DNA from 2 places in the Oceanobacillus sp. E9 genome. Region 1 is predicted to be linked to the other one. Evidence: a T-box and tRNA genes for the amino acid it is inferred to sense, from the RefSeq annotation. Region 1 holds a T-box; the other holds one or more tRNA genes.
The links. A T-box is a leader RNA that pairs with one kind of tRNA and senses whether it is charged. The one in region 1 lies ahead of AQ616_RS04965 (valine--tRNA ligase), so its partner is inferred to be a tRNA-Val.

Region 1 (9,224 bases):
AAGATGCTGATCATAGAACATTGTAAGGAGTTCTAGATACTTTCTGGTATCACTATATACTAACACCTTGCAGGCGCACACCGCTCGGGTGATTGTGGGCTACAATTAATGAAGCTGCAGACCGTTTAACTGCTTCTTTGAAAACCTCTCTAGGATGTACTATAGAAGCGTTTAAACTACCTATAAAGACTGTCTGATAATGAATAATCTGATTTTTAGTATTTAAGAATAAGACTACAAAATGTTCTTGACTTAAATAACGCATTTCTTCCATAACATAGTTGGCACCGTCTTCCGGAGAACGTATAACATAAGGACCATCGGGTTTATAGGCATTCAATCTTTTCCCTAACTCGATAGCAGCAAGAATGATAAGTCCTTTCGCTGTACCTATGCCTTTAATTGCTATAAGTTCTTCAATAGTCGCATCTCTTAATAATTTCATACCCTCAAAATGCATTAAAATTCGATTTGATAATACATTCACTGAATCTTGTTTTGTTCCGCTACCAATTAGAATGGATAGTATTTCTTGATTCGATAAATGAGATGCTCCATGTTTTAGTAATCTCTCTCTAGGTCGATCTTCTTTTGGTACACTTTTCATTGTTAGTACCGACGTTTTCATCCTCTCCCTCCTTTCTTTGTATAGCATATCGGTAGTAGAGAGTAACAACAAATATAAAAAATAGTATTTCACATTAGAATTTCTAACCAATAAAGAGTATTTATCTTAAATAAACTTGTAAAGAAATATAGTTAAAAATATAAATTATATAATTCCATATTAATTTGAATCACATCAAAAAAGCTTGTGAAGAATTATATCTTTCCTCACAAGCTCAATATTATTTTTGTAGAATCTCGTACTCATGCATTAATCTTAACAGTTGCTGAGAAGCAGGTTCTCCACTTGTTTCATTTAAAGTTTCTACCAATTTATTTATTGAATGTGTTTCTTTCGGTACACTCTCTATTAATGGTTGAATTTTATCACTAGTAATTGGATCTGTTGCATTCATTTGATTTGTTAACTCCGTCTGCCAAAAAGAATGAAATGAATCTATCCATTGTACTTCTTCTTTTGTTAACTCTACTTCACCTTCAGTGGTACTCCACTCTTTTACGTATAGATCCACATTACCTTGTTGACTTATAGACTCTGATATAGATTGACCCAATTCTTTTGTCGGAGCAACTCCTGCTAGAAGAAAATATTGATCTTCCCTTTGCCAAATTATTGTTTTTATATCTAAGTCGGTATATTTCTCTTGCCATTCAACTGCGTTCGCCTCTTCAGAAAATATTCCTGCTTGTATAATATAAGATTGCAATGGTTCTATTTGATATGATTCTGTAGTAACCGTCATCGAAGTTTCAGCATCATTTATCCCACCAACAGTTGGAACACCCCCATTGGCTGAAGGTGGAGAATCTACTTGGACAAACATCCGAATTAAGGTAAACCCAAGAACCGATCCGATAATTACTGCAGATATAACTGCCATTAATAAGGGCTTAAGCTGAATTGACTTTTGATTTTTTTTATTGGGAAATCCTTTTTTAGATTTTTTTAAAGCGGTTAACACTGGCAGCTTATCCTGTTCATGTTTTTCTTGGGCAGCAGCTGACTCTTCTGGTGAACTTGAGAATTCCTCTGTAGGTAACTTATACGTCCATTTTTTCCCATTTTTCTCTACTAATATTGGTTTCTTCTTCTCCACAATATGTTCCTCCTGTGCCCAGTAGTATGTCCCTCACTCTAGCACAGGAGATATAAAAAGTAAGACGAAATCTGACACTCTTACTAAGAATCGTTCAACATATTTCGCTGCAGTTCTTTTACATATTGTCTTACTAATGATATAAAGTGTAAGGATCCAGTGATATAATAACACTCATTCTTATGTTCAAAAGCTGTATCGATGTATTTTTTCCAATCATAAACTAATAATTGTGGTTGATTTGTATCTAAAAGTTCTAATTCCTCCAAAGATGGAGCACGAACATGATCAAATGTTGTCACATTTACGTTAGATAGATTTTCTTTCAGACAATTTATCATGTTTTCTACGTCTTTATCCTTAAAAGCTGCAAATAATATATGATGATCGCTTTTGGAATATTGTCGTTTTACCGCATCAACCAAAGCATGTATACCTTCCAGATTATGTGCCCCATCTACAATTATTGACGGATTATTATGGATTTTCTCTAATCTCCCAGGTAATTTAGCTTGTTCTACACCTTCAATTATTTTTTCTTCTGTCAACTGCCAGCCTTGCTCACGAAGTAAATGTAATCCATAAAGGGCTATAGAAGCATTATAGTGTTGATGTTTTCCACTCATATCTAAATTTATATGAAATTGCTGCTTAGAGATATTAAATATAAAACGATTCATTGTGATAGATTCATAAGTGAAATCTTTATCTAAAACAAATAATGGTGAATACATTTCTTCTGTTTTCTTCTCTATTATGTCATATGCAGCCCCGCTGACACCAGTTATCATTGGGATCAATGGTTTAATTATTCCCGCTTTTTGTTCAGCAATTTCTACTAATGTATCCCCTAAAAATGCAGTATGATCATAAGAAACAGTAGTGATTATCGTAAGTATCGGTGAAATAACATTGGTAGTATCCAACATTCCTCCCATTCCTGCTTCTACAACTGCTATATCCACATTATCTTCAAAACAAACAAAGCTTAATACAGTTAGTATCTCAAAATTACTCGGCGAGTTCTCTTCTTTGTCTAACATTTCAATTGCAGGCAACATTTTTTGAAAAGCATGCGAAAATACACTTTCCGATATCGGTTGTTGATTAATTTGAATAAATCCTCTTATTCCATAAAAGCTAGGAGAAGTAAAAGAACCAACCTTATAATTATTAGCTAGGAGTGCAGATTGAATAAATTGACTCGTTGATCCCTTTCCATTTGTACCAGCTATATGAATAATGGGAAGATTTTTATCTGGGTAGTTCACATACTTCAATAATTTGTTCACTCTGTCTAATCCAGGTTGAACCCCAATCGTTTCTCTATTATTAAAATATTGCTCTATTTGTTGAAATAACATGCTTTCCCTACTTTCCAATCCATCATATAATAATTATAGCAGAAAGGATGATTCATTTAATGAAAAAGACTGGATGGATTATTGTCAATGGTAATCTAATAACTGATAAATTCATCGACTATGCAAAAATGATACAAGCGGCCGCACAAAAACAACATATGGATATCAGTATTATTAAAAACAATAATCTTATACTTGATTTGTCCGATAAACAACCGCTTGGATTACATAATCAAACATATACATTACCTGATTTTGTATTCTTTATTGATAAAGATATCTATTTGGCAAAATATCTAGAACAACTTGGTATTCCTGTTTTCAATAATTCTTCTACGATTGAGATGAGTGATGATAAGATACAAACGTACCAAAAACTCTCTGATACAGGAATACCTATTCCACATACAATAATCGCTCCTAAAATCTACACAACAGGGATACTTTCTGATGATTATTTACAGTCAATTATTCACAAACTAGGTATACCGCTAGTGGTTAAAGAAGCGTTCGGCTCTTTTGGTGAACAAGTTTACCTCGTGCATGATTTTGAAGAACTAAAAGAATTGACGAATCAATTACAAGGAAAGCCATTTTTATTTCAAACTTTTATTTCCAGTAGCCATGGAAGAGATATTCGATTACAAGTTGTTGGAGATAAAGTCATTGCAGCGATGGAGCGGAATAATAATCAAGATTTCAGAGCAAATATTACCAATGGTGGGAATATGAAGCCATTTAATCCTGATCCAAAGTCTATTAATATTGCTATCGCTGCTGCACGAGCTATTAATGCTGATTTTGCTGGAGTAGACTTATTATTTGGTCCAGATGATTCTTACTTGGTATGTGAAATTAACGCCAATGCACATATTAGAAATTTGACAGAATGTACTGGTGTCAATATAGCGGATGAAATGATAACCTATATCGAAAGGAAAATAAAATGAGTGCAGGGTGGTTAATATACTCAGAAAAAGATGCAATAAAAAATGCAAGCTATATTGAATGGTTTCAACTAGAGGCAACAAAACAAGGTCTTTCCTTACAATTAATTATTCGTGAACAATTAACGATTGGAATTAATAGAAATCAACCTATTCTTTATTATGACAATAAACATATATCCAAACCGGATTTCGCTGTTGTCCGATATATGGATCCATTATTAAGCAGACATTTAGAGAGAAAAGGAATCAGCGTATTCAATTCATCAACTATCTCAGAGACTTTTAATCATAAAGGCTATACGCATGATGCTATAATTCAAACTGGAGTTCCTATGCCAGATACATATTATTATTCAAACGGACTTCTTCCACACAATCCACCACTTGAATTTCCATTCATTAGCAAAGTAGTAAATGGGAAAGGCGGGAAGCAAGTTACTCTAATTCATCATATGAAAGAGTGGAATACATACAAACTAAACTGTCAATCGGATATCATACTTCAGTCCACTGAAGATATTCAGTTTGGAAAAGATATACGAGTATTTGTAATTGGAAAACAGATTATAGGAGCTGTATTACGAGAAAGCAATACCGACTTCCGGGCTAATTATACGTTAGGAGGAACTGTCTCCATGTATACATTAACTTCTCATCAACGAGCGCTCATACAGAAAATTATAGATGAATTTCATTTTGATATGGTAGGAATTGATTTTCTTCTATCCACAAAAGGAGAAATACTATTCAATGAAATTGAAGATGTTGTTGGTTCACGTACGTGGAGTAAAGTGAGCAATATAAATTTACTCGAACTTTACATCAAACATATTAAATCATCTATTTAACGTTTTTCTTTTTATCGAGAATAATGTCTTTTTGGTAAATTTCTCATTTCAGCTTCACTATATCTTTATATATAACAATGGAAAAGAACATCCGTAAATGCTCTTCTCCATTGTTTTTTCATCGCATAAATTTCTGTGCTGTGGATAACTAAATAACTAAACGATATACGTACTGCGCTTGCGCCGATATCTTACTATTTCAGTTCAGATAAACGTGTCTTCACTTTTGCTTGTTTATCTAAATAATCTTTCTCTTTTCGTTTTTCTTCTTCTACCACGGCTTCTGGTGCTTTACTTACAAAACCTTGGTTAGATAGTTTTTTCTGTACTCGTTCCACTTCTTTCGTCCATTTTATAAGCTCATTTTCTAATCGTTTAATTTCTTTCTCAAAATCAATTAGTCCTTCTAGCGGAAGGAATATTTCTGCTCCTGTTACTACTGAGGTCATTGCTTTATCGGGAGCTTCTATATCTGTGGATATAGACAATTCACTCGGATTGCAAAAACGCTCTAAATAATCTCTATTTTTCTCCAACTCCGTAGTTAATAGTTCATTTTCTGTTTTTATAAGCATTTTAATTTGCTTCGACATTGGAGTATCTACTTCTGCACGACTATTACGTACCGAACGAATAATGGATACTAAGCGTTGCATCTCTTGTACTGCTTGAGAATCCTCAAATTCAGCATTAACCTCTGGCCACTTACTAACTGTAATCGACGGTCCCTCATGAGGCAACTGTTGCCAGATTTCTTCTGTAATAAAAGGCATAAACGGATGCAACATACGCATCGTTTGATCAAGCACGTGAGCAAGAACAGAACGAGTTGTCTTTTTCTTGTCTTCATCTTCTCCGTAGAGTGATAATTTTGCCATTTCTATATACCAATCACAAAATTCATCCCAAATAAAGTTGTATAAATGTCGACCAGCTTCGCCAAATTCATACTTGTTTGAGTTTCTTGTAACTTGTTCAATGGTTTCATTCAATCTTGCTAGAATCCATCGATCTGGGAGAGATAGATTTCCCGTTAAATCAATATCTTCATAAGTGAAGCCTTCCAAGTTCATGATAGAAAAACGTGATGCATTCCATACTTTATTTGCAAAGTTCCATGTAGACTCAACTTTTTCCCAGTGGAAACGTAAATCTTGCCCTGGTGTTGACCCTGTCATTAAGAAATAACGTAACGAATCTGCTCCGTACTTCTCAATTACATCCATCGGGTCTACTCCATTTCCAAGCGACTTACTCATTTTTCTCCCATCTGCATCACGAATAAGTCCGTGTAATAACGTATCTTCAAATGGTTTTTCATCCATGAATTCTTTGGATTGGAAAATCATTCTCGCTACCCAGAAGAAAATAATGTCATAACCTGTTACTAATACATTCGTAGGGAAGTAACGTTTTAAATCAGCAGAATCTTCATTTGGCCATCCCATCGTTGAAAATGGCCATAACGCAGATGAGAACCATGTATCTAACACATCTTCGTCTTGTTCCCAATTTTCAATATCTGCCGGTGCCTCTTTACCTACATATATTTCGTTTGTTTCTTTATGATACCAAGCTGGAATTCGATGTCCCCACCATAATTGACGAGAAATACACCAATCGCGAATATTATCCATCCAATTAAAATAAGTCCGTTCAAATCTATCCGGAACAAAGTTTACTTTTTGATGGGCATCTGCTTGCATATCTAATGCTGATTTTGATAATGGATCCATTTTAACAAACCACTGTGTTGAAAGATAAGGTTCAACTACTGCTCCACTACGTTCAGAATGGCCTACCTGATGGGAACGCTCTTCAATTTCGAACAATACTTCTTGTTCCTGAAGATCATTTACGATTTGTTTACGACATTCAAAACGATCTAACCCTTGATATTTCCCAGCATTTTCATTCATAGATCCATCTTCATTCATCACTAGAATACGTTCTAATTGATGTCTGTTACCTATTTCAAAATCATTCGGATCATGTGCAGGTGTTATTTTTACTGCACCAGAACCAAGTTCCATATCAACATAATCGTCTGCTACAATTTCTATTTCTCTTCCGACAATAGGCAAAATAACTGTCTTACCGATTAGATGCTGATACCGCTCATCTTTCGGATGAACAGCAACTGCTGTATCTCCTAACATCGTTTCTGGGCGTGTTGTAGCAATTTCAATAGTTTCATCACTACCTTTAATTGGGTAGCGCATATGATAAAACTTTCCTTGAACTTCTTCGTAAATTACTTCAATATCCGATAGAGCTGTCTTCGTGGACGGATCCCAGTTAATTATATATTCACCACGATAAATGAGCCCTTTCTCATATAACTTAACAAACACTTCTCGAACCGCATCAGACAATCCCTCATCTAATGTAAAACGTTCTCTTGAGTAATCTAGACCTAGCCCAAGTTTTTCCCATTGTGAACGAATAAAACTAGCGTATTCTTCTTTCCATTCCCATGCTTTTTCTAAAAATTTCTCACGACCTAATTCATAACGATTCGTGCCTGATTCTTTTAATCTTGCCTCAACTTTTGCTTGAGTGGCAATTCCAGCATGGTCCATTCCAGGAAGCCATAATACATCATATCCTTGCATACGCTTCATTCGTGTAATCGTATCTTGCATTGACGTATCCCATGCATGCCCTAAATGTAAACGCCCAGTTACATTTGGAGGTGGAATAACGATTGAATATGGCTCCTTATCAGGATCTCCAGTTGCTTCAAAAAACTTTCCATCTAACCAAAATTGATAGCGTCCTTGTTCTACTTCCTTAGGATTATACTTTGGAGGAAGTGATTGCTTGTTCCCTTTGTCCTGTTCCATTTAGAAACCTCCTTTTAATAAAGCAAAAAAACCCTTTTCATCCTTAAAAAAGGACGAAAAGGGTATAATTTCCGTGGTACCACCTTTGTTTACAAACCAGTCACTGTTTGTACACTCATGTTTGGATAACGGTCAATATACCGGTCTCTCTTACTGATTTTTTCAGAGAAACTGCATCAAGGACGACTTCAAGAACAATGTACTTAGGAAATTTCCAGCTCAAGATTTCCCTCTCTATAAGTGTTAATTCTTTACTACTCCCTATCTTCGCATTTATTTTGCTTATTCGTATTTTTATTTTATATGGAAGTTCTAGTAGCGTCAACTCTTATTTATTATAGGCACGAAACAAGCTTATTTATACATAGTATACTTTAGACCACCAAAAGGTGGGTACAATTCATATAATTTTAGGAGGTTTTTTGTTATGGCAAGGTTCTACCGTTTTCGACTTCCGCCTTGGGCACGAAAGTGTATTATTATTATTGAAGTATCCGTAACACCCATTATGGTATTCCAACTTGTTCGAACATTACTGATTCCAACTACGTTTGATATACTTTTAACTGGTTTATTAATTGGATTAGTAATTGCCTTTTATCTTGAATGGATTTAATTTGTATCAACATTTATCGTTTCGTACTCTTCTTGTATAAAATCGACCCATTTCATACCAAATTGTAATCGTCTAAAGTGTTGTTGAAGTTCTCTCGTTTGTTCCAACATGGATTTTTTAGTTCTTTGCTCTGTATAATTTTGAACAACACGTATATAATGAGCGGGATTTAATAAATTTATAGTTAACAAATGCATTTCTTTTACTGTAAGATGATTCGTTTTACGATATAACTTAAAAGCTTGCTGCATTTCTTCAATTGGTTGGTCATAATGTCCAGTAATATGTTGAAAATAGTTAGCAATATCACTAGAAGGATGGTCAAAACTTGCTTCTTCCCAATTCAATAAATATCCACCCCTGCAATGTGATGGTTCTAATTTTCCATGACATAAACTTTTTGACCAAGAAACACTCTCTTCTTCCAGTTCAAATATAGCATTCATTTTGTTTTGAAGTAACTCAGAAACGTGTACGACACCTTTATACTGAGAACATGCAATTAATTCAAAAGGTGACATGTATCTTCTGCTTTCAAAGTGAACAATTTTTTCTTTCAGACTATCTGGAATATTTCTACAAAATGATTGGAATCCTTCAAAGTCCTTTTTAATTTTATCGATCTGAATGCGTTCTGTTTGCTTCGTTTTTTTGTGGATTAAGGCTAGTGTTTGCATTGTACTCTCGATCTGATAATTAATATCCATGTTTCTAGGAATATCAACCCATGGAGTTAAATAATAATAAAAATGTTCATGTTTTTGATAAAGTGAACCGTCTTTCGTTACATAAACAGGTAGGATTTCAGAGATATTTTTTTCGCTAGCAACATGATAAATACTAACCCATGATTCGATGGTATTTTCATTAAGATAG
Region 2 (9,224 bases), on a different contig from region 1:
GCAAACTTTCATGTATTACGTGAGTCGGCTATGTCAGCCATCTTAACGGAAAACGGCTTTATTGATACGGTAGCAGATGCGAATAAATTAAAATCAGATGCTTATTTAAATCGTATTGCATTAGGTCATGCCAATGGAATTGCTCGTGTATTTAATCTTCCGCCTGCTGGTGGACAAGATACCTATACGGTTCAGCCTGGAGATACGCTGTGGAGCATTTCACGAGCATTTGATATGACTGTACAAGAATTAAAGGACCTGAATGGCTTAACCGATGATACAATTTATCCTGGACAAGTTCTTATTGTTAGAGGTACCGGTTTTGAACAAGGGCCGGTGTATCATATTGTTCAAGCAGGAGAGACTTTATGGAGAATTGCTCAGGAATATGAAACAACTGTAGAAGCAATTAAGTCTTTAAATGGGTTATCCAATGAAACGATTCAACCAGGTCAACGCTTACAAGTGAAATAAAGATTGATTTCAAAAAATAGACCCTGCAATCTTAACATGCAGGGTCTATTCTATATTATTTTGATAATGCTTTTTCTAATGCTTCTATATTTTTCTCCATTAAGCTAAAGTAATCTTCTCCGTTATCGATATCTTCTTGCGTGATTGTCTCCATATTTCTAAGTGTAATACTATCTGCACCAATCTCTGATTGAATAATCTCACTTACTTTACTACTTACATTATTTTCAAAAGCTACATATTTTAAATCGTACTCCTCTGCAGCATTGATGATCTGTACTAACTCGGATTGAGAAGGCTCTTGTGTCGGGGACAACCCATGTATGCTTATTTGTTCTAAGCCATATCGTTCTTCCCAATATCCATACGCAGCGTGTGAAACAATTAAGTGATTAAGTTCTGCGTTATCAAATGTTTGTTGTAAGTCTTGATCAACTTGCTCTAATTGACTTTTTACTTCCTCAAAATTAGCAGTAAAGTATTCTTCTTGCTCAGGTAGTAAGTCAATTAACGTGTTTTTAATATTTTCAGCTAGTTGAATACTTAATATAGGGTCAATAAATACATGAGGATCTCCAATTCCACTTTCCCCATCATGGTTATCAATTTGAAGCTGTATCGGCTCAGATTCTGCAACAACTTCATTATTGTCATCAGATAAAACGGCCTTTAATTCGATTGATTCATCAATCGTACCATTATATTGAGAAGTTGATTGGCCATCCACCTCTACCCATTCCTCAGAAGAATCGGTACGAGAATACCATTTCCAGTTGTCACCATCCGTATCTTCATCTGTATGTGCTTCTAATTCAACTGTATCACCTGAATGATAGTGATCATTTACACCGTCGATATGGATGGAAGAAGAGTTTTTACTATTATGGCTATGGTCATGGTCATCACTGTTATGTTCGTGAGCAGCATCTTCATCTTCATGATCGTGATTATGTTCACCTCGTAAGTGTACATTTTCTCCTAAAGGAACGACTGTTACATCTTCATCTGCTAAAATTTCCTCTGCTTTTTCAGCAAATGGTTCCATACCAACACCGGAGTATAGAAATGCATCTTTTTTAGCTAATTCCACCATTTCTCTAGAGCTAGGTTCGTATGTATGAGCATCTGCGTTCGGGGGATAGATACTTTCAACATCTACATAATCACCACCAATTTTTGAGATGAAATCCTCTAAAGCAAAGATAGTTGTCGATATTGTTAACGTATTTTGATCATCTTCGTTAGCAGCATCTTCGGTTTGGCAAGCAGATAAAAGAATGAGAGTAGTTAATAATAAAAATAGAACACGTTTCACTATTGTTACCTCCAAATCTGTAATAAGACATCATAAGTTAATATTCCAAATCATTACTAAAATTAGTCATTTAAAAAGTGCGTAATGATTACGAATCGTAATTGTTACGATTTAAAATTTACACTTATTTAAATGATATGTCAAGGTCAACTTTTATATTTCAATATATTCATACAATATATAATGGGAGATGTGGAGGAGAATAAACTGCTGATAAATGATTGATTTTGTTTAGAGCCTTTAAGTCATGCCCTTGTGGTACTAACATTCAATAGGGGGTATATTAAAAAGACAAAATAAAAACCGGTAGAAATCATCTACCGGTTCTCTAACGTAATATTAGTTAGGTAAGCCAAGAATTGTTTTTGGCTCTAGGAATTCCTCGATTCCGTAGTCACCCCATTCGCGACCAATACCAGATTGACCAAATCCGCCAAATGGAGCAGAGAAATCTGCTTTACCATCATTAACTGTAATTCGACCAGCTCTTATACCTTTAGCTGCTTTTGTAAGTGTTTCTGGATTTTCACCAACTACATAGCCAGCAAGTCCATAGATTGTGTCGTTTGCAATTTCAATTGCTTCATCTAAATCATTATACGTGATGACAGATAAGACTGGACCGAAAATTTCTTCTTGTGCAATCGTATCATCACGGTTTACATTGGTAAACACCGTAAGTTTAGAATAATAACCTGTTTCTAAACCATCTGGTTTACCAGTGCCACCTGCTACTAAGGTTGCTCCACTATCAATTCCTTGTTGGATATAATCTTGAACCGTGTTCCACTGTTCTTCGGAAACCTGTGGACCGGTAAATGTGTTTTTATCTTGTGGATCACCAACAGGAAATTCGGGTAATAACTCTTTAATTGCTTCAATGAACTCATCGTGCATGGAAGCAGGTACGAGTGCGCGTGTTCCCGCTGTACAAACTTGCCCAGTATTCGCTGCGATATTTGTTATGGCATTTTTCGCTGCATATTTCACATCTGCATCATCTAATACAATAATTGGTGATTTACCACCTAATTCAAGTGAAACTTTGGTAATATCTTGGGCTGCATTTTCCATGATTTTTGTTCCGACTCCGCCTGAACCAGTAAAGGAAACAAAGTCGATATCTGGATGGGAGCTAATTGCATTCCCAATTTTACCACCGGATCCATTGACTAAGTTAAATACACCTTTTGGTACACCGGCTGCTTCAAATACTTCCGCAACTAACATTGCAGCAAATGGAGTTTGAGAAGCTGGTTTTAAGATGACTGTGCTTCCAGCGGCAATTGCACTAGCTAGTTTAGTCGATAACTGATTTGTTGGGAAGTTCCATGGTGTAATTAAACCTGCAACCCCAATTGCATCCTTTTGAATAAATGATCCTTCACGTTGTTCTGTGAATTCAAAATCGCGAAGTATTTTTGCAGTTTCACGGAAGTGACGCAGACCCATTTCGTATTGCGTCTTTTCTGTAAACGTCACTGGTGAACCTAATTCTTGCGTAATGGCTTTTATGAAATCGTCTTTGCGTTTTTCATATTCATCCGCAATTCGATCTAATAATTTTACTCTTTCTTCTCGAGTTGTATTAGAGAAAGAAGGGAACGCTTTTCTTGCAGCTTGTACAGCTCTATCTAAATCTTCTTCTGTACCTGCGCTTATCGTACCCATTTTTTCTTCTGTTGCTGGATTTATAACATCAATTGTTTCATTACCAGTGGACTCGACCCACTCGCCGTTTATAAAGTGTTTTACATTGTTATACATATCGTTTCAAGCTCCTTTGTCTTGAGATTGTGTACGTAAATAAATGTTCCCGATATGTATAATGATAAACATTGTATAACGAAAAAAAGGGCTGATACCTCGATGCATGAGCATCCAGAGGGTATCAGCCACTAATAAGCGTAGTATATTGAATTTATCTCCTGAGTAAATACTTTTGCCTAAAATTTCTGCAGAATTATCCCCCTATAATATGAAAGCCTGAATCAACATGAAGAACTTCTCCAGTGATTCCACGAGCCATTTCACTAACTAAGAATAAGGTTGCGTCGCCAACTTCATCTTGATCGACATTTCGACGTAATGGAGCTTTTTCTACAATAACATTTGCTTTTTCATTAAAGTTAGAGACACCTTTTGCAGAAAGTGTGCGAATTGGTCCAGCAGATACTGCGTTAACGCGAATGCCGTATTTACCCATGTCTTCAGCTAGGTAGCGTACACTTGCTTCTAGAGATGCTTTTGCAACCCCCATCACATTATATCCAGGAATAACACGCTCCGACCCAAGGTATGTTTGGGTTACGATTCCTCCACCTTCTGTCATTAATTCTTTAGCGGCTTTTGTAACAGCGACTAAAGAGTACGCGCTGATTTCTTGCGCAAGTAAGAATCCATCTCTTGACGTATTTGCATATTCACCTTGTAATTCATCTCGATTTGCGAATGCAACAGAATGGACAACACCATGAACAACGCCTACTTTTTCACCGATTTCATTGAAAGCTTGTTGGATGCTTTCATCGTTAGCTACATCACAAGAAACAATAAATTTAGCTTCTATTTCATGTTTGTCTAATAGTTTCACTAGTTTTTGATAAGAACGTTCTTGTCTATTTGTAAATATTAGATTAGCGCCAGCATTGTGTAGTGATTTCGTAATGCCCCAGGCGATGCTTCGTTCATTTGCAACACCCATAACTACGATATTTTTACCTTCTAATAGTTTCGTCATAGTTTACCTCCAAATGATTCGTTATGAATTTATTATAACTTATTAGTACCTGGTAATGAAACCAAAACATAAAAAGGTGTTTTTGAGGATGTTAAGAAAGGCTGAAAAGTGTGATTATTCCAGTAATGAAGCGGTTTGAAACTAAAATAAAAAAATCCTGAAAAAATTTCAATTTACTCTTTACAAAAGGGGGGATACTCGATATAATAAAATTCGTCAGTTTGCGAGACATACTTCAAAAAGCGTGTCGAAAAGCATCATGGCCCGTTGGTCAAGCGGTTAAGACACCGCCCTTTCACGGCGGTAACACGGGTTCGAATCCCGTACGGGTCACCAATAATATGGAGGATTAGCTCAGCTGGGAGAGCACCTGCCTTACAAGCAGGGGGTCGCAGGTTCGATCCCTGCATCCTCCACCATCGATTTTTATAAAATGAATGATACGTATTCTTGCAACATAAAGAGAATTTTGATAGTATTCCTTTTGCATTGTATTTTTCATTTATGCCGGCCTAGCTCAACTGGTAGAGCAACGAGCGAAACTTCTCCCGAGTTAACGTCGAGTAACCCCGAAGCACAAACCGCTTCGAGTAAGCTTTTAGATGCAGGGGTCATTACTTAAATCGATTAACTATGTGCTGCAACACTGAGTGATCTTGCAACACGACAAGCATTTCATTTGGTTAGATTAAAAATTAATCTAATACTAAAATCTTATAATGCCGGCCTAGCTCAACTGGTAGAGCAACTGACTTGTAATCAGTAGGTTGGGGGTTCAAGTCCTCTGGCCGGCACCATTTAAATTTAAGTGTATAATCTTTATCTTATGGTTAACAATATCTACGGAGGGGTAGCGAAGTGGCTAAACGCGGCGGACTGTAAATCCGCTCCCTCGGGTTCGGCAGTTCGAATCTGCCCCCCTCCACCATTTTTGTTGTTGGGCCATAGCCAAGCGGTAAGGCATCGGGTTTTGATCCCGTGTACCCCAGGTTCGAATCCTGGTGGCCCAGCCATACTTAAATTAAGGGCTTTTTTTTATGCCTTTTTTATAAACTATATATTAATGAAAGATTCATTTAATACGAGCCATTAGCTCAGTCGGTAGAGCATCTGACTTTTAATCAGAGGGTCGAAGGTTCGAATCCTTCATGGCTCATCACTAGGAACAAACAGGAACGATTAGTCGGACCTGTTTGTTTTTGCATATAGAGAAAAGCAGTATGAAAATGCTTTACAGAAGATAAGGAAATAATTGAAAGTTCATTACTTAACACATCTAGGAACTTCTAAATGAAAAGTCATTATATTTCATGTTATAATTTACATAGTTTAATTTGGGAAACGATCCATTAAAATATTTAGTTCAACTGAACTTCAACAGATTAAAGGATGAGCGGGGAATGAAATCTTCTAGAATTCCAGGTTTTTATAATATGTCCGTAGACGAAAGACGTAAGTTATTAAAGGATAATTATGATTTAACAGATGAGCAAATGCGTAACTTGTCAAATAATCCTTCATTATCTTTAGACAAAGCTAACAACATGATAGAGAATGTTGTTGGAACGTATGAACTCCCTTTAGGTATGGGATTGAACTTTGTAATAAACGGGAAAGAGTATACCGTACCTATGGCGATTGAAGAAGCTTCTGTTGTAGCATCCGCTAGTCATATAGCAAAAATTGTTAGAAGTGCTGGTGGATTTGAAGCGAAGTCTAGGGAAAGATTAATGATAGGACAGATACAAGTAGTAGGATGTTCTGATTTTAAAGACGCGAAGCAAGCGCTACTTAACCAAAAAGATACTTTGCTAAGCGCAGCTAATGACGCCTATCCAAGTATTGTTAAGCGCGGCGGTGGGACAAGAGACCTCGATGTTCGTATCTTAAATGAAGGTGCAAATTCAACATACTCTCAAATGCTTGTTATGCATATATATGTCGATACTTGTGATGCAATGGGGGCGAACATGATCAACACAATGGTGGAAGCCATTGCTCCTATTGTTGAAGAAATAACTGGCGGTAAGGTTTATCTTCGAATTTTGTCGAATTATGCTGATCGAAGCTTGGCAAGTGCGAGATGTGTTATTCCTCCTTATCTTTTAACGACTGGTGATTTTACTGGTGAAGAAGTTAGAGACGGTGTTATACACGCCTACGAATTTGCAGCCTCTGATCCATATCGAGCTGTGACACATAACAAAGGTATCATGAATGGCATTGACCCAATCGTGATAGCTACAGGGAATGATTGGCGTGCTGTTGAAGCTGGTGCTCATGCATATGCAGCAAAGGACGGCCAATATGGTTCGATGACTACATGGTCTGAAGATGAAGCGGGCAATTTAGTTGGCGAAATAGAACTACCAATGTCCGTTGGAATTGTAGGAGGAGCTACCAGGGTACATCCATTAGCTGAGCTTTCTCTTTCTATAATGAATATTGAATCTGCAGCTGAACTTGCGGAAGTTATTGTTTCTGTTGGATTAGCGCAGAATCTCGGTGCTTTGAAAGCTTTAGCAACCGACGGAATACAAAAAGGGCATATGGCTCTTCATTCCCGTTCTGTTGCGATTGCTGGAGGGGCTTCAGGGGAGATGATTGATGTGATAGCAAAGAAATTAATAGATCAAAAAGAAATCCGTGTCGGTAAAGCTAAAGAATTGGTGGAACAGTATAAACAATGAGTTTAGAAAAAGTAACAGCCTCAGAGAAAACAGCTATTGGTGTAGCTCATAGTAAACTTATTTTAATCGGAGAGCACGCAGTTGTACACGGACAACCAGCGATTGCAATTCCATTTCCTTTAATAGGTGTCGAAACCATTATTGAGTACGTCCCTGGCACGGTAAAAGTGGACAGCTCTTTTTATCATGGGCCATTACATCATGCTCCTGATTATCTTCAAGGTATTGCTAATTGTGTTGATGAGACACTTGCATATCTTGAAATTCCTAATGAGGACTTGCTGATTCGTATTAATTCCTCGATTCCACCTGGTAAAGGTCTAGGTTCCAGTGCATCTGTAGCGATATCTGTGATACGTTCCTTATTTGATTATGCAGAGCGTTCGCACACAACAGAGGAACTTTTGCGTCTAGCTAATGTAGCAGAAACGTATGCTCATGGTGACCCGAGCGGATTAGATACGCTTACGATTACCTCTAATTTACCGGTATGGTTTGAAAAAGATAATCCAGTCGATTATATCGAGCTTGGAGAAGACCTGCATTTTATAGTCGCTGACTCTGGTCGAGTTGGAGATACAAGAACCTCGGTTGAATCTGTTGCTCAGCTTTTAAAAATGGCTCCAAAACGAATACATGCGAAAATAGAACGTATCGGAGAATTAACACATTATGCAAAAGAAGCATTAGAAAAAGCGAGTAAGCAATTTCTGGGACAATTGCTGAATGAAGCGCAAAAAGAACTCGAAGCTCTTGGTGTTAGTGATGCTGGATTAAATAAATTAATTCACCTTGCACGGGAAGAAGGAGCTTTAGGTGCCAAGCTAACTGGTGGCGGAAATGGTGGTTGTATAATTGCATTAGCACAAAATGAAGTGCATTCGAAACAATTAGCGGAGAAACTTCGTAAGTTTGGTGCTAATTCGGTTTGGCCATTCGTGTTGAAGAAGCAAAGTAAGTCTTAACGAGAAGATTGAAGGAGTAATTCAATGAAAGCAACAGCAAAGGCGCATACAAATATCGCATTGATAAAATATTGGGGAAAGCGAAATGAACCAATTATATTACCAACAAATAGTAACCTATCTCTTACGTTAGATGGGTTTTCTACTGTAACTACAGTTCATTTTCAAGAAGAATTAAGTTCAGATGAATTTATTTTAAATGATAAATTGATAGAAGATGAAGCAAGTAAACGTGTGACAGGGTTCTTAAATAAAGTCAGAGCGATGGCAGGCAAAGATATGTATGCTAGAATTCATTCTTTAAACCATGTTCCGACTGCAGCGGGATTTGCATCTTCTGCTTCAGGTTTTGCTGCTTTAGCTGCAGCTAGCACGAAAGCAATCGGCTTAGAATTAAATGATACGGAACTATCTATATTAACGAGACAAGGCTCTGGTTCAGCATGTCGTTCTATCTATGGTGGTTTTGTCGAATGGCAAATGGGAGAGGAAGAAGATGGGTCTGATTCTTATGCAGTACCTATTGCTTCAAAAGATCATTGGGACATTCGTGTTGCTGCTGTCGTTCTTTCAGCGACGGAGAAGAAAGTATCCAGTCGAGATGGAATGAGAAGAACCGTGGAAACTTCTCCTTTTTATGATGGATGGTTACAACAAACGCCAAAAGATTTGGAAGAGATAAAAACAGCTATTCATGATAAAGACTTTGAAAAGACGGGGAGTATTGCAGAAGCGAATTGTATGAGAATGCATGCAACTACATTAGGCGCAAACCCTCCTTTTACGTATTGGCAAGACACGACGATGCGTGTTATGCAAACTGTACAACAGATGAGAGAAGAAGGAATCCCTGCTTACTTTACCATTGATGCTGGACCGAATGTGAAAGTGTTGTACTTACCAGAAGATGAACGGAAAGTGAAACAAAAACTTGAGCAGATTGCCGGTGTAGAGGATGTAATCGTTAGTAAGCCAGGAAAAGGAATAAGCTATTTGTAGGGGTTGGACAAGTTGAGTAAGAGACAATTGACCGTTAAAGT

Region 2: it has a tRNA-Val gene. The T-box ahead of AQ616_RS04965 (valine--tRNA ligase) is inferred to sense a tRNA for this amino acid. The anticodon was not compared.

What each region holds. Positions count from the first base shown of each region.
Region 1 is NZ_LSNA01000005.1:261,904-271,127, reverse strand. It holds gene radC (RadC family protein) at 53-628, opposite strand; gene AQ616_RS04985 (hypothetical protein) at 849-1,724, opposite strand; gene AQ616_RS04980 (bifunctional folylpolyglutamate synthase/dihydrofolate synthase) at 1,808-3,088, opposite strand; gene AQ616_RS04975 (RimK family alpha-L-glutamate ligase) at 3,148-4,038, shown strand; gene AQ616_RS04970 (ATP-grasp domain-containing protein) at 4,035-4,886, shown strand; gene AQ616_RS04965 (valine--tRNA ligase) at 5,081-7,732, opposite strand; T-box leader at 7,779-8,009, opposite strand; gene AQ616_RS04960 (hypothetical protein) at 8,160-8,348, shown strand; gene ysxE (spore coat protein YsxE) at 8,345-9,224, opposite strand, start outside.
Region 2 is NZ_LSNA01000008.1:463,296-472,519, reverse strand. It holds gene AQ616_RS16100 (N-acetylmuramoyl-L-alanine amidase family protein) at 1-474, shown strand, start outside; gene AQ616_RS16095 (metal ABC transporter solute-binding protein, Zn/Mn family) at 530-1,789, opposite strand; gene AQ616_RS16090 (aldehyde dehydrogenase family protein) at 2,129-3,556, opposite strand; gene fabI (enoyl-ACP reductase FabI) at 3,753-4,529, opposite strand; tRNA gene AQ616_RS16080 (tRNA-Glu) at 4,791-4,865, shown strand; tRNA gene AQ616_RS16075 (tRNA-Val) at 4,873-4,948, shown strand; tRNA gene AQ616_RS16070 (tRNA-Thr) at 5,251-5,326, shown strand; tRNA gene AQ616_RS16065 (tRNA-Tyr) at 5,374-5,457, shown strand; tRNA gene AQ616_RS16060 (tRNA-Gln) at 5,468-5,542, shown strand; tRNA gene AQ616_RS16055 (tRNA-Lys) at 5,613-5,685, shown strand; gene AQ616_RS16050 (hydroxymethylglutaryl-CoA reductase, degradative) at 5,930-7,219, shown strand; gene mvk (mevalonate kinase) at 7,216-8,184, shown strand; gene mvaD (diphosphomevalonate decarboxylase) at 8,209-9,183, shown strand; gene AQ616_RS16035 (phosphomevalonate kinase) at 9,196-9,224, shown strand, end outside.